Regions from separate parts of the Nocardioides sp. YIM B13467 genome, predicted to be linked through region 2. Evidence: riboswitches for the same ligand, from Rfam matches in the RefSeq annotation. Region 2 holds a riboswitch; the other holds the start of a gene.
The links. A riboswitch is a leader RNA that binds a small molecule or an ion and turns the genes downstream of it on or off. The one in region 2 is predicted to bind thiamine pyrophosphate.

Region 1 (6,423 bases), on a different contig from region 2:
CGACCAGTTGGGCAGACCGGTCTCGTCCGTCGACGACGTGCCGTCGGTGTAGAAGACGGTGACCGTGCCCGTGGCACCGAAGCTGCTGCCCGAGCCGAGCAGGACCAGCGCGTCGCCGCTGCCGCTCACCTTCACGGCTTGGCCGCCGCTGGCGACGTTGTCGGCCGTGCCGGGCGCGACGTCGGGCATCGTCAGGGTGGCGCCCAGCGCCTCGACCTCGGCCCCCCGGCCCAGGCCCACGTCGGCCAGCTTCTGGGCCGAGAAGCTGTTGCCGGCACCGTCGAAGTTCCCGGTGGTGGTGGCGCTCTCGTCGGTGACCCCGGTGTTGTTGAAGGCCGCCGCCAGATTGGCCATCGGCTCGCCGGAGCGCTCCACCCGCGTGCCGACCGCGGCACCCGCGCCGTCACCGCCGCGGTAGGCGGCCGTGGCGGTGAAGGTGCGCAGATGGAAGCCCGGACGCCGCGCAGGCACCCGCACCGAGAAGGTGACGGTGGCGCTGGCGCCCGGCTTCACGGCTCCCGAGACCGACCGCGAAGCCGGGGCGACCTGCCAGCCCACCGGTCCCCGGAGCGAGACCGTGAGCTTGCGCAGCGCCGCCGTCGATTGGTTGCGGACGGTGACCGGCACCTCGACGATGGCCGGCCCGTCGAGGTCGACCGCTCCGATGGTGACGCCGACCGTGTCCGTGGTCGCCGCAGCCGCTGCCGGTGCCGCTGTGGTGGCGGCGGGGGCCACCAGAAGACCGCCGAGGGCGATCGTGAGCGCGAGAGCCGCGCGGGCGATGAACGACGGAGCGACCATGGTAGGTGCCTTTCGGAAGGTGAGGTCGGTAGGGATCAGGGGACGGGGGGCATCTCGGTCTGGTGCGAGTCGAGGCCGACCCTCGGCTTGCGCCAATTGCCCCGGGTGAAGTCGGGGATCTCCACCGGCTTGCCCTTCTTGGCCAGCGACTCGACGCTCAGCGGGACCGGTGAGCACCACATGGCCGAGTCGTAGACGTCGATGTCGGGGACCAGCCCGGCGCGCATCGTCTGGATGAGACGCCACTGCAGGATGTAGTCCATGCCGCCGTGACCGCTCCCGGAGGCGTCGTCCTCGAGCTCCTTCCACAGCCAGTGGTCGAACTCTTGGCGCAGCGCCTTGAAGCCGCGCCAGGTGTCGCCGCTGTGCAGCGGCTCGGCGTAGACGCGGGCGCCGGTCGAGTCGCCGCCGACGTAGTCCTCGAACAGGCCGCGGCTGCCCTCGATGCTGTTGATGCGGCTGTAGGGCCGGGGCTGGCTCACGTTGTGCTCGGCGCTGATGGTGCGACCCCCGGAAGTGGTGATCTCGCAGCTGATGCGGTCGCCGTTGATGTACTCCTCCTTCCACGACCGGTGGTCGCGGGGGACGAAGCGCTCGCGGTAGTCGGCCAGGCCCCGCGGCGCGGTCGCGGTGGCGGCCAGCGTGACGGCTCGGTCGCCGCGGTTGACGTCCATCGCGGCAGCGATCGGCGCCAGGCCGTGCATCGGGTAGAAGCTGGCGGTGCTGCGGGTGTGCCACAGGCGCCGCCAGTCGTCGGTGTAGTAGCCGTCGTTGAACAGCAGGGCTCGCAGATCGTGCAGGTAGCCGCCGGCGCCGTGGGTGATGTCGCCGAAGACCCCCTCGTGCGCCATCTTGAGCATCGCCAGCTCGTTGCGGCCGTAGCTGCAGTTCTCGGCGAGCAGCAGGTGCTTCCGGGTCATCTCGGAGGTGTTGACGAGGTCCCACAGCTCGTTGAGCTGCGTGGCGATCGGCAGCTCGACGGCGACGTGCGCGCCGGCCAGCATCGAGGTCCGCGCCTGGTCGTAGTGGAACTCCCAGGGGGTGGCGATGTAGATGAGGTCGAGCTCCTCGCGGTCGAGCATCTGCTTGAAGGAGCCACGCTTGCCGCCGTACTCCTTGGGGCGGGTCTTGCCGCGCGCGACGAGGTCGTCGGCCACCCGCGTGGCGCGGTCGGCGCGGATGTCGCACACCGCGACCACCTGCGCGCCGGGGATGTCGGCCCAGCCACGGGCCATGCCGAAGCCGCGGTTCCCGAGGCCGATCAGCCCGATGCGGACGATCTCGTGCGCCTCGAAGGCTTGGTTGACCATGGTGCGCTGGCCGGCTGCCCGCGCCGGGGTGGCGCCGGCGGTGAGGGCGCCGATGCCCAGGGCTGCCCCGCCCACTGCGGCGGCGGAGCCCAGGACGCTGCGCCGGGAGAACCCGGTTGCGAGCTTGGTGTCGGGCGTGGTGATGGACGTCGTCTGCATGTCTTCGCTCCGAAGTCGAGGTCGGGCCGACACGGCCTGAGTGATCGTTTTTGATCGAATCAACACTTGTATCGGCAGAATCAATCGCTCAGGGAAGACTGTAGGGCACGTCACATCGCGGCGCCAGACCTTCGCGCGCCGCGATCGTCGATCGACACGATCGGCTCGTCGCGGGGGTCAGGGGCGACGGCGCCGCGGATCTCGGCCTACCAGAGGTATCCCGCTGGATGGGCCTAGGGCTGGGGGTTCTCGGTGGTGCGCGCTATGGTCGGAGACGTCCACACGGGAGTCCGCGGCAGCGGGCTGAGAGGGAGCTAAGGCCGCTCCGACCGTTACACCTGATCCGGATCATGCCGGCGAAGGAAGTGATTGGTTGTGCCTCTTCCACGTATTTTCTGCCTGGTCTCCTCGAGCGAAGATCTCGCGCTGCTGCCTGCCTTCGCGGAGCTCGGCGTCGCCGGCTTCCAGGTGCGCGACAAGGCAGCGACGACCCGCGAGCTGCTCGCTCTGACCGCGGCCGTGATCGAGCGGGTCGGGACGTACGACGCCTGTGTGGTCGTCGACGACCGTCTCGACGTGGCGCTCGCTGCCGGTGCGCACGGCGTCCACCTCGGTGCCTCCGACCTGCCGCTGGCCGAGGCTCGGCGGATGGCCGACGCGGTCGCTCCGGGTCTTCTCGTCGGCGCGACCTGCCGCGACCGTGCCGCGGTCGAGGCGGCTGCCGCCGCGGGCGCTGACTACGCCGGCTTCGGACCGGTCTTCGCCACCACCTCCAAGGCCGGGCTTCCCGATCCGCTGGGCGTCGACGCCGTCTCGGCCGCAGCGGGTCTCCTGCCGCTGATCGCGATCGGCGGGATCTCGGGAGAGTCCGCCGGTGCCGTACGTGCCGCCGGTGCCCACGGGGTCGCCGTGATCGGCGGGCTCTGGCGACAACCCGACCCACTCCAGGCCGCGAAGGAGCTCGTGGAAGCGGTCGGCTGATGCGCGTGCGGATCCTCGGTGCCGGGATCGTCGGGCTGTCCGTTGCCGACGAGCTGATCCGCCGTGGGCACGAGGTCACGGTGGTCGATCCGGCGCCGGGCTCGGGAGCGTCGTACGCCGCGGCCGGCATGCTCAGCCCAGCCGGTGAGGCTTGGTACGGCGAGGAGGAGCTGACCCGGCTCTGCCTGTCCTCCCTCGCGCTCTGGCCCGACTTCGCCGCCCGGCTCGGGGTGCCCGTGCACACCCGCGGGACGCTGCTGGTCGGTGTCGATGCCGGGGACGTCCAGCAGGTCGAGCGGCAGCTCTCGGTGCTCGATCTCGCCGGGGTCTCCTACGAGAGACTCGTACGCCGCGAGCTGCTCGCCCGCGAACCCGGACTCGGCCGGGTCGCCGGTGGGGCTTTCCTCGCCGAGGACCATTCGGTCGACCCGCGTGCCGTTGTCGCGGCGTTGCTCGATCGGGTCGGCGACCGTGTCGAGACCGACACAGTCGCTGACGTCACCGTCATCGCCACGGGGGTGAACCTCCCCGCTCCGTACTCCTCCCTCATCCGCCCGGTGCGCGGAGATGTCGTGCGGGTGCGGACGCAGGAACCGGTGGAGCGGACGGTGCGGGCCTGGGCGCACGGCGAGCAGATCTACGTGGTGCCGCGGATCGACAGCGACGAGGTGGTCATCGGGGCCACCACCGAGGAGCGCGACGGTCCGCTGCAGCCGACCGTCGAGGGCGTGTGGCGGCTGCTCGACTCCGCCCGCCGGGTCGTGCCGGCGCTCGACCGCGCGAGCGTGGTGGAGGTGACCTCGCGGGACCGCCCGGGGACCGCCGACAACCTCCCCCTGGTCGGCCCGACCCACGAGCCGGGCGTCGTGCTCGCCGCGGGTGCCTACCGCAACGGTGTCCTGCTCGCGCCGCTCATCGCGCAGCTGGTGGCCGATCACATCGAGACAGGGTCAGTGGAGCCCGCGGTCGATCCGCGCCGGTTCCGGATGAAGGAGGACGGATGAAGATCATCGTGAACAGCGAGCCGATGGAGGTCAGTGGCACCGTTGCCGACCTGCTCGAGGCCAGGACCGGTGACCGGCGGCCGAGCGGCATCGCCGTCGCCGTCGACGAGGAGATCGTGCCGCGCGACGACTGGGCGCGATGGCAGCTCCAGGACGGTCACGTCGTCGAGATCGTGACGGCGGTGCAGGGCGGATGAGCAGCATCTTGAAGATCGCCGGGCGCGAGCTGTCCTCACGCCTCTTCCTCGGCACCGGTGGCTTGCCCAACCTGGCCCTGCTCCCCGACGTGATCGACGCGGCCGAGCCCGGTCTGGTGACGGTCTCGATGCGGCGTACGTCCTCGACGGCCTCCGGTGGGCTGCTCGAGACGCTGCGCGCAGCGAAGGTGCCGATCCTGCCCAACACCGCGGGCTGCCTCTCGGCACGCGAGGCGGTGCTGACCGCCGAGCTCGCCCGCGAGGCGCTGGACACGGACTGGGTCAAGCTGGAGGTGATCGGCGACGAGACCTCGCTGATGCCAGACGCCGTCGAGCTCGTCGAGGCCGCCGAGCAGCTGGTGCGCAAGGGCTTCACGGTCCTTCCGTACGCCACCGACGACCCCGTCCTCGCCCGCCGGCTCGAGGACGCCGGCTGCGCGGCGGTGATGCCGCTCGGCTCGCCGATCGGTTCGGGGCTGGGACTGCTGAACCCGTACGCGATCGAGGCGGTCGTCGCCGCCGTGTCCGTGCCGGTCGTGCTCGACGCCGGCGTCGGGACGGCCTCGGACGCGGCCCTGGCGATGGAGCTCGGCTGCTCCGCGGTCCTCGCCGCCACCGCGGTGACCCGCGCCGACGACCCGGTCGGGATGGCTCGCGCGCTGCGCCTGGCCGTCGAGGCCGGGCACGCTGCCCGCGCCGCCGGCCGGATCCCGCGCCAAGCGGTCGCGCGGGCGTCGTCTCCGATGGAAGGCCGGATCGCATGACCGGGCTGCCGCGACTGCTCGTCCTCACCGACCGCTCTCAGCTGCCGCTCGGCCGCAGCCTGGTCGCGACGATGGCAGCGTGCGCCGAGGCCGGCCTGACCCACGTCGTACTCCGTGAGCTCGATGAGCCCCTGGAGCATCGAGCAAAGCTGGCCGAGCTCCTCGCTGGACTCGGCCTGAACGTCATCGCCGCCCACACCCCTCTCCCCGCCTCAGTCGGCTTGCATCTGCCCGCCTCCGCGAGCTGTAACACGTCGTTCGTAGGACTACTCGCCCTATCGGAACGACCGGATAGACCTACGAACAGCGTGTTACACCTCGGCCGGAGCTGCCACAGCCCCACCGATGTCGCCACCGCCGCCGAGGAGGGGTTCGACTACGCGATGCTCAGCCCCTACGCGCTGACCGAGTCCAAGCCGGGCTACGGACCGCCGCTCGGGCCGGGGGCGTTCGCTGACCTGCCGCTCCCGACGTACGCCCTGGGTGGGATCACCCCGGACAACGCCGCTGAGGCGGTTGCGGCCGGGGCCCACGGGGTGGCCGTGATGGGTGCGGTGATGCGCGCGGAGGAGCCGGCCGAGGTCGTACGAGACCTGCTGGCCGCCGTCGGCACGACGGCGGTGACGTCTTGAATCCGCCAGTTGCGCTCACCGTCGCGGGCACCGACTCCGGGGGAGCGGCGGGCACGGCGGCCGATCTGGCCACCTTCGCCGCGATCGGGGTCCACGGAGCCTGCGTGATCACTGCCGTCACCGCCCAGGACACCACCGGGGTCAGCGATATCCACGCGGTCCCGGTCGCCACCGTCGAGGCACAGCTCCACGCCGTCTTCGACGACCTCCCGGTCGCGGCGGTCAAGACCGGCATGCTCGGCAGCGCCGAGGTGGTCGAGCTCGTCGCGCGCCTCTGCGCCGGCCGGCCGCTCGTCGTCGACCCCGTCCTGGTCGCCACCTCCGGCGCGGTGCTCGGCGGGGAGGACGTACGCCGCGCCTATCTCGACCACCTGCTCCCCGTCTCCACCGTCGTCACCCCCAACCTGGACGAGGCCCGGGCCCTGGCCGGGCACGACGGATCGCCCGAGGAGCTGGCCAGGGAGCTGGCCGGGTTGAGGCCGGCCGTGATCGTCACCGGCGGCGACCCGGAGGCAATCGGGACGTGCACGGACTGGCTCGCCGAGCCGGGGAGACCGCCGATCCCGCTCACTCAC
Region 2 (6,423 bases):
GCAGGGCGGCTCCGACGAGGAGGGGCAACCGGAGCCAGGACGGTCCGAGGAAGCCCTCCGGGTCGAGCATGCGCTTGTCGACGATCTGCGCGGTAACGACTGCGATCAGGCCGAAGATCAGCGCGCTACTGACGAGGAAGATCTGAGCGCGGCGATACATAGCCGCTAAGTTTAAATGGCGGGTGGCTGCTCTGCCGATTCGGGGACAACAGATTCTGGAATGGCCAGCCGGTTCGGCTCCACCCTCAGCCTGACCGACTCCCCCGGGGCAGGCGCCGAGTCTGCGACCGCGTCGACCTCGCCGATGTCGTCGAGACGTACGACGAGCCGGTGCTGTTCCGGAGTGGCCCTGGCCGAGACGACGGTGCCGGTGAGCGGCCCCACCGGGTCGGCGACGAAGGCCGAGCGGCGGAGCGCCACCGCGTCGGCGGGGCTGAGCCCGGCGGCCTTCAGGACCGTGTACGCCGCCGGCCCCTCGAGCACGCGGGCGTAGCCCAGGAACAGGGCGGCCCAGGTGTCCGTCGGCCTCGCCCACACCTCCCGCAGGGTCCCCGCCTGCACCAGGTGACCGTCTCGCAGGAGCGCGATCCGGTCGGCCACCGCGAAGGCCTCCTCCTGGTCGTGGGTGACCATCAGCGCGGTGGTGCCCGCCTCGTGCAGGATCCGACGCAGGTCGCCCGCGAGCCGTTCCCGCAGCCCCGCGTCGAGCGCGGAGAGCGGCTCGTCGAGGAGCAGCAGCCTCGGTTCGACGGCGAGCGCCCGCGCGAGCGCGACCCGCTGCCGCTCGCCACCGCTCAGCGTGCCCGGGAGGCGGTCCTGGTAGCCGCCCAGGCCGACGAGCTCCAGCAGGTCGGCGACCTTCCTCGTACGGTCGGCGGCCGGGACGCGGCGCAACCGCATCGCGTAGGCGACGTTGTTCGCGACGCTGAGGTGCGAGAACAGCTGCCCGTCCTGGAACATCAGCGCGAAGCCACGCTTGTGCGTCGGCACCCCGCGCAGCTCCCGCCCGTCCCAGCTGATCTCGCCCGTCGCCGGCTCCAGCCCCGCAACGGCCCGCAGCAGCGTCGACTTCCCCGACCCCGACGGCCCGAGCAGCGCCAGCACCTCCCCGTCCGCCAACTCCAGGCTGACGTCCGAGACGGCCGCCTTCCCGTCGTACGCCACCGACACCTCACGCAGCGAGAGCATCGCAACCTCGATCCTGGTTCACAGTGCTCCGATCGAAGGTACGCGGAGACGCTCGACGAGGAGCATCACGACGGCGGTGGCGGCGGCGAGGACGCAGGCGGCGGCGAGGGCCATGCCGTAGTTGTCGGAGCCCGGACGGGACAGCAGTCGCAGGATGACGACGGGGAGGGTGGGGCGCTCCTCGCGGACGAGGAAGGACGTCGCGCCGAACTCCCCCAGCGACGCTGCGAACGCGAACCCGGAGGAGGCGAGGAGCGGCTTCCAGATGGCAGGTACGTCCACGGTCATGACCGCGCGCAACGGCCCGGCACCGAGCCCGGCGGCGGCCTGACGGAGGCGGTCGTCGACCGATCCCAGCACCGGCACCAACGTCCTCACCACCAGGGGCAGCGCGACGAGGGCCTGCGCCAGCGGCACCAGCCACGGCTCGTCGCGGAAGTCGAGCGGGGCCGACCCTAGGGTCAGGTAGAGCCCGAGCCCCAGCGTGACGGCGCTGACCCCGAGCGGCACCATGAACAGCCCGTCCAGGACGGAACGCACCCGCCGCTCGGCCACCGAACGGGACCGGCGCGTCACCGCGAACGCCACCAGCAGCCCGAGGGCCAGCGCGACCAACGAGGCTTGCACCGCGACCGCCAGCGAGGTCATCAGCGCGGTCGTGGCCGGCACCGGCAGCGGTGGGTCGAACCCGGGAGTCTGCAGGGCCGTGTAGTTCCGGAGACTCCACCGGTCGTCGTCTCGCAGCGACCCGAGCAGCAGGGCGAGCAGCGGCCCGGCGACCAGCAGCACCAGCACCGACGTCGACAACAGGGCCGGGATGTCTCGCAGCGAGACCCGCCGGCGGCGTACGACGACCCGGGACTGCGCGGGATCAGGCACCGAGCGCAGCCGGCCGGCCACGACCAGCAGCCCGATGACGACCACCAGCTGGAGCACCGACAGCACCGCGGCACCGGGAAGGTCGAACAGGGTGAAGGTCAGCTTGTAGATCTCAGTCTCGATGCTGTTGTAGCGCACTCCGCCGAGGGTGAGCACGATCCCGAACGCGGTCGCGCAGAAGAGGAAGACCACCGACGCCGCGGAGACGATCGCGGGACGCAGCGCCGGCAGCGTGATCGTCAGCAGGACCCGCGCCGGTGAGGCGCCCAGCGCGGCAGCGGCCTCCCCGGGACGCGGGTCGAGCGACTCCCAGGCCGCGCCGACCGCGCGGATCACCACCGAGGCGTTGAAGAACACCAGCCCGAGGATGATCGCGGTCGGAGTCCCGTCGAGCCCCAACCCGGCCAGCGGCCCGGCCTCGCCGATGAGCTCGCGGAAGGCGACCCCGACGACGACGGTGGGGAGCACGAACGGCACCAGCAGTCCCGCCCGGATGACCCGCTGCATCGGAAAGCTCAGCCGATAGAGCGCGAACGCGGCCGGCAGCCCGAGCGCGACGCTCAGCACCGTTGCCAGCCCCGAGGACCACAGCGTGAACCAGAGCGCCCGCTGGATCTCCGGGCGCCCCAGGATCCTGGTCACGACCGACGGATCGAAGGATCCTTCGAAGAACAGGCCGCGCTGCACCATCCCGATGACCGGCAGGACGAAGAAGACCGCCAGCACGGCCACCGGGAGGGCGGCGAGCGCGACCAGGGTCCCGATTCGCCGGGTCACAGCACGACGGGTAGAGCTCACTGCGCGATCGTGTCACTCCAGGTCGCCAGCCACGCTTCCCGGTTCTCGTCGATCTCCTCGGGCTCGACCGAGAGCGGCGAGGTCGGCTGCTGCGCGAACTTCGCCCAGTCGGCGGGCAGCTCGACACCGGAGGAGACGGGGAACACGTACATGCTCTCCGGCAGCGCCCCCTGCACGCTGTCGGAGAGCATGAAGTCGATCAGCGCCTTGGCGCCCTCGGGGTGGTCGGCGCCCTCGAGCACGCCGGCGTACTCGACCTGTCGGAAGCAGGTGTCCAGCAGCGCCTTGGTCGTCGTCTTGCCGTCCTTGACGGTGAAGGCCGGCGAGGAGTCGTACGACACGACGATCGGTCGCGTCCCCTTGCCGCCGCCCTGGGTGAAGTCTGAGTAGTAGGCCTGGTCCCAGCCGTCGACGACCTTGGTGCCGTTGTCCATCAGCTTGCCCCAGTAGTCGGCCCAGCCGTCCTCGCCGTACTCGGCGACGGTCGCCAGCAGGAACGCCATCCCCGGTGTCGACGTCGCCGCGCCGGGGGTCACGAAGAGATCCTTGTACGCAGGCTCGGCCAGGTCGTCGAGCGACTCCGGCGGCGCCAGCTTCTTGGCCGCGAACCACTCGGTGTCGATGTTGACGCACACGCTGCCGTTGTCGACCGGGGTGAGGAAGTGCTCCTCGTCGCCCGGAAGGTTGAACTCGTCGACCCCGGCCGGGACCGTCTCCGGCGTGTAGGCCTCCAGCGCGCCCTGGTCGATCGCGCGGCTGGCGAAGGTGTTGTCGACGCCGAAGACCGCGTCACCGTCGGGGTTGCCGGTGTCCATGGCGACCTTGGTGGTCAGCTCGCCACCGTCGCCCGCGTGCCGGATCTCGGCGGTGTAGCCGGTCTTCTCGGTGAACTCGGCCAGCACCTCCTTCGGCAGCGTGAAGCTGTCGTGGGTCAGCAGCACGACCGACTTGTCGTCGGAACCGCTCGACGGCTCGGCGTCCGGCTCGGCGGGGCTGCCCCCGCACGCGGACAGCAGCAGCGCCGAGATAGCAGTGGCAGCGATGGCAGGCGTACGCATGCGCATTCCTGACTCCCTTCGCCGGTATCAACCGGAGCAGGTTCGGAGGGTCTGCGGCGCTGTTCGCCGCACTCTCAGGCCTTCCGGCCTCCCCTGTCTGTTCCCGCCAACACTACTGGTTGCGAGAATCCACCCATGACCGACGTCGCCCTCTCGTCCTTCGACGACCTCTCCCCGAAGACCGCGTACGCCCTGTGGCGACTGCGCCAGGAGGTCTTCATCGTCGAGCAGGACTGCCCCTACCTCGATCTGGACGGCCGCGATCTCGAGCCCGGGACGCGTCACGTGGTGCTGACCGACGGCGACCAGCTCGCCGGCACCGCCCGCATCCTCGACGACGGCGACGTGTGGCGGATCGGCCGCGTCGTCCTCGCCCCCACCCACCGCGGCCAAGGCCTGGCGGACGTGATCATGAAGGCCGCCGTCGAGGCCGTCACTGACCGCGATGTCGTCCTCGACGCTCAGACGCCGCTGGCCGGCTGGTACGCCAAGTTCGGGTTCGTGAAGGACGGCGAGGAGTTCCTCGAGGACGGCATCCCGCACACCCCGATGCGGCTCACCCGGTGACGGGGGCGAACAGGACGCTGGTCTCGGTCTCCTCGCGGGTTGCCTGACCGCGGGCGGCCAACAGCTCGAGGTGGGCCTTGGTCTCCATGACCGCGAGGCCGGCGTTGAAGTAGTCGAGCTCGGCGAAGGCACGCTCGTGGCGGGTCCAGCCGAGGTCGTTGGCGACCTCGAGCGCCGAGCGCCGACCGGCCTTCAGCGACGCCAGCGACTGGGCGAGCCGCGACTCGTGGTGGGCCAGGAGCTCGTCGACGCGGGCGTGCGACGACGAGGCGACCGGCCCGTGGGCGGGGAGAAGTCGCAGGTCGGGCAGGGTGCGGACCTTGGTCAGCGAAGCCATGAAGTCGCCCAACGGGTCGATGACCGGCACCGGCTCGAAGCCGATCGACGGCGTGATCGTGGGCAGCACGTGGTCGCCGGCGAAGAGGACCGAGCCGGCCAGATCGGCATAGACGTAATGGCCCTGGGTGTGTCCGGGGGTGTGCACGGCGTCGAGGCCGCGACCGGCCACATCCAGGCGTACGTCGCCTTCGAGCCACTGGTCGGGCATCCGCCAGTGGGACAGTTCGGGTGCGGGCGGCGGGTTGGCGGCCCAGAGCTCGGCCAGCTCGTGCGCACCGGCGTGGGCGAGCAGCCGGTCGGTCGAGACCCAGCCGTCGAGGTCGCCGTTGGTGAGCTCGAGGGTGGGCCGGTCGCCGGCGCCGAGCAGCACGTCCGCGCCGAACTCCTGACCGAGCACCGAGGCGAGCGTGTAGTGGTCGCGATGCACGTGGGTGACCAGGAACCGCCGGATGTCGCCGAACTCGAAGCCCAGCTTCTTCAGCCCGGACTCGAGCGCCGTACGTCCCTCGGTGATCGCCCAGCCACCGTCGACCAGGGAGAGCCCGTCGTCGCCCTCGAGGACGTAGATGTTGACCGCCTTGAGCCCGTCCATCGGCAGCGGCAGCGGGATCCGGTGCACGCCGTCGGCGACCGTCCACGCCCCCGGAGCGGACCAGTGCTCCCCCGAGTCAGGCGAGATTGCGGTGGCTGTCGACTGACTCATCCGTCTCCTTCGGGTTGACCTTCCAGAGCCAGAGCAGGCCCAGGATCGGCAACAGGGCAGGAACGAATCCGTATCCGCTCCCGAACTTCGACCATACCGAGTCGTCCGGGAACCAGGACGGCACGGCCAAGGACAGGACACCGACGACGATCACGCCGGCCAGCTCGATCCACAGCATGATCTTCGCGAAACCTGCCGACCCGGCGGCGGCCCGGCGGATCGCGAACCAGCCCGCGACGTACGTCGCCGCGGCGACGACCGAGAGCGAGTAGGCGATCGGGGCCCCGCCGAAGTCGGTGAAGACCTGCACCAGCGACCGGGCGCCCGCGGCGAGCACGAAGATCGCATAGACGGTCAGCAGCACCAGGTGCGGACCGGAACGAGTCTTGACGGGCGCGGTCGGGGTGCTCACCGCACCATCATGACGCGTACGGCCACGACGCCCGTTGCCAGGGCAGCCGCCGCGATCACGCCCGAGGACCAGGTCGAACGATCACCGCGCATCGTCTGCAGGGCCAGCGGCATCAGGCACACCAGCGCGCCGAGGTAGCCCAGGAAGGTCGACAGCGACTCCGGCTTGCGTCCGCCCGACCAGGCCGCCAGCGCCCCGATCGCGAGCACGACCGCCAGGATCTCCAGCATCCACGCCACCTGGTCCAGCCACTTCGGCCGGGGCGCCTTCAGCACCACGCCGAGCACGGCCGCGACCGTCACGAACGCGGCATACCCGGCCACGATAAATCCGATCAGGGTCACGGCGTCCACGTGCCAATCTTCTCCAATGACCTCCACATCTCCCGATCCGGGGCTCGTCGCTCGTCTCCGCGCCGCCGGCTGCGTCTTCGCCGAGGACGAGGCGGCGCTGCTCGAGTCCGCCCCGGTCTCCGCCCA

Region 1: it holds a riboswitch for thiamine pyrophosphate, as region 2 does, so the genes downstream of both, ACFX43_RS16380 (thiamine phosphate synthase) here and ACFX43_RS04870 (thiamine ABC transporter substrate binding subunit) in region 2, are expected to answer to the same signal.

Annotation. Positions count from the first base shown of each region.
Region 1 covers NZ_JBHZPJ010000046.1:1,942,089-1,948,511, reverse strand. Annotated here, with positions in the region: gene ACFX43_RS16390 (NEW3 domain-containing protein) at 1-801, opposite strand, end outside; gene ACFX43_RS16385 (Gfo/Idh/MocA family protein) at 837-2,270, opposite strand; TPP riboswitch at 2,543-2,652, shown strand; gene ACFX43_RS16380 (thiamine phosphate synthase) at 2,646-3,251, shown strand; gene ACFX43_RS16375 (FAD-dependent oxidoreductase) at 3,251-4,255, shown strand; gene thiS (sulfur carrier protein ThiS) at 4,252-4,452, shown strand; gene ACFX43_RS16365 (thiazole synthase) at 4,449-5,216, shown strand; gene ACFX43_RS16360 (thiamine phosphate synthase) at 5,213-5,848, shown strand; gene thiD (bifunctional hydroxymethylpyrimidine kinase/phosphomethylpyrimidine kinase) at 5,845-6,423, shown strand, end outside.
Region 2 covers NZ_JBHZPJ010000019.1:70,333-76,755, reverse strand. Annotated here, with positions in the region: gene ACFX43_RS04885 (phosphatase PAP2 family protein) at 1-160, opposite strand, end outside; gene ACFX43_RS04880 (ABC transporter ATP-binding protein) at 172-1,188, opposite strand; gene ACFX43_RS04875 (ABC transporter permease) at 1,207-2,844, opposite strand; gene ACFX43_RS04870 (thiamine ABC transporter substrate binding subunit) at 2,862-3,923, opposite strand; TPP riboswitch at 3,920-4,028, opposite strand; gene ACFX43_RS04865 (GNAT family N-acetyltransferase) at 4,059-4,490, shown strand; gene ACFX43_RS04860 (MBL fold metallo-hydrolase) at 4,480-5,532, opposite strand; gene ACFX43_RS04855 (hypothetical protein) at 5,498-5,944, opposite strand; gene ACFX43_RS04850 (hypothetical protein) at 5,941-6,297, opposite strand; gene ACFX43_RS04845 (putative protein N(5)-glutamine methyltransferase) at 6,314-6,423, shown strand, end outside.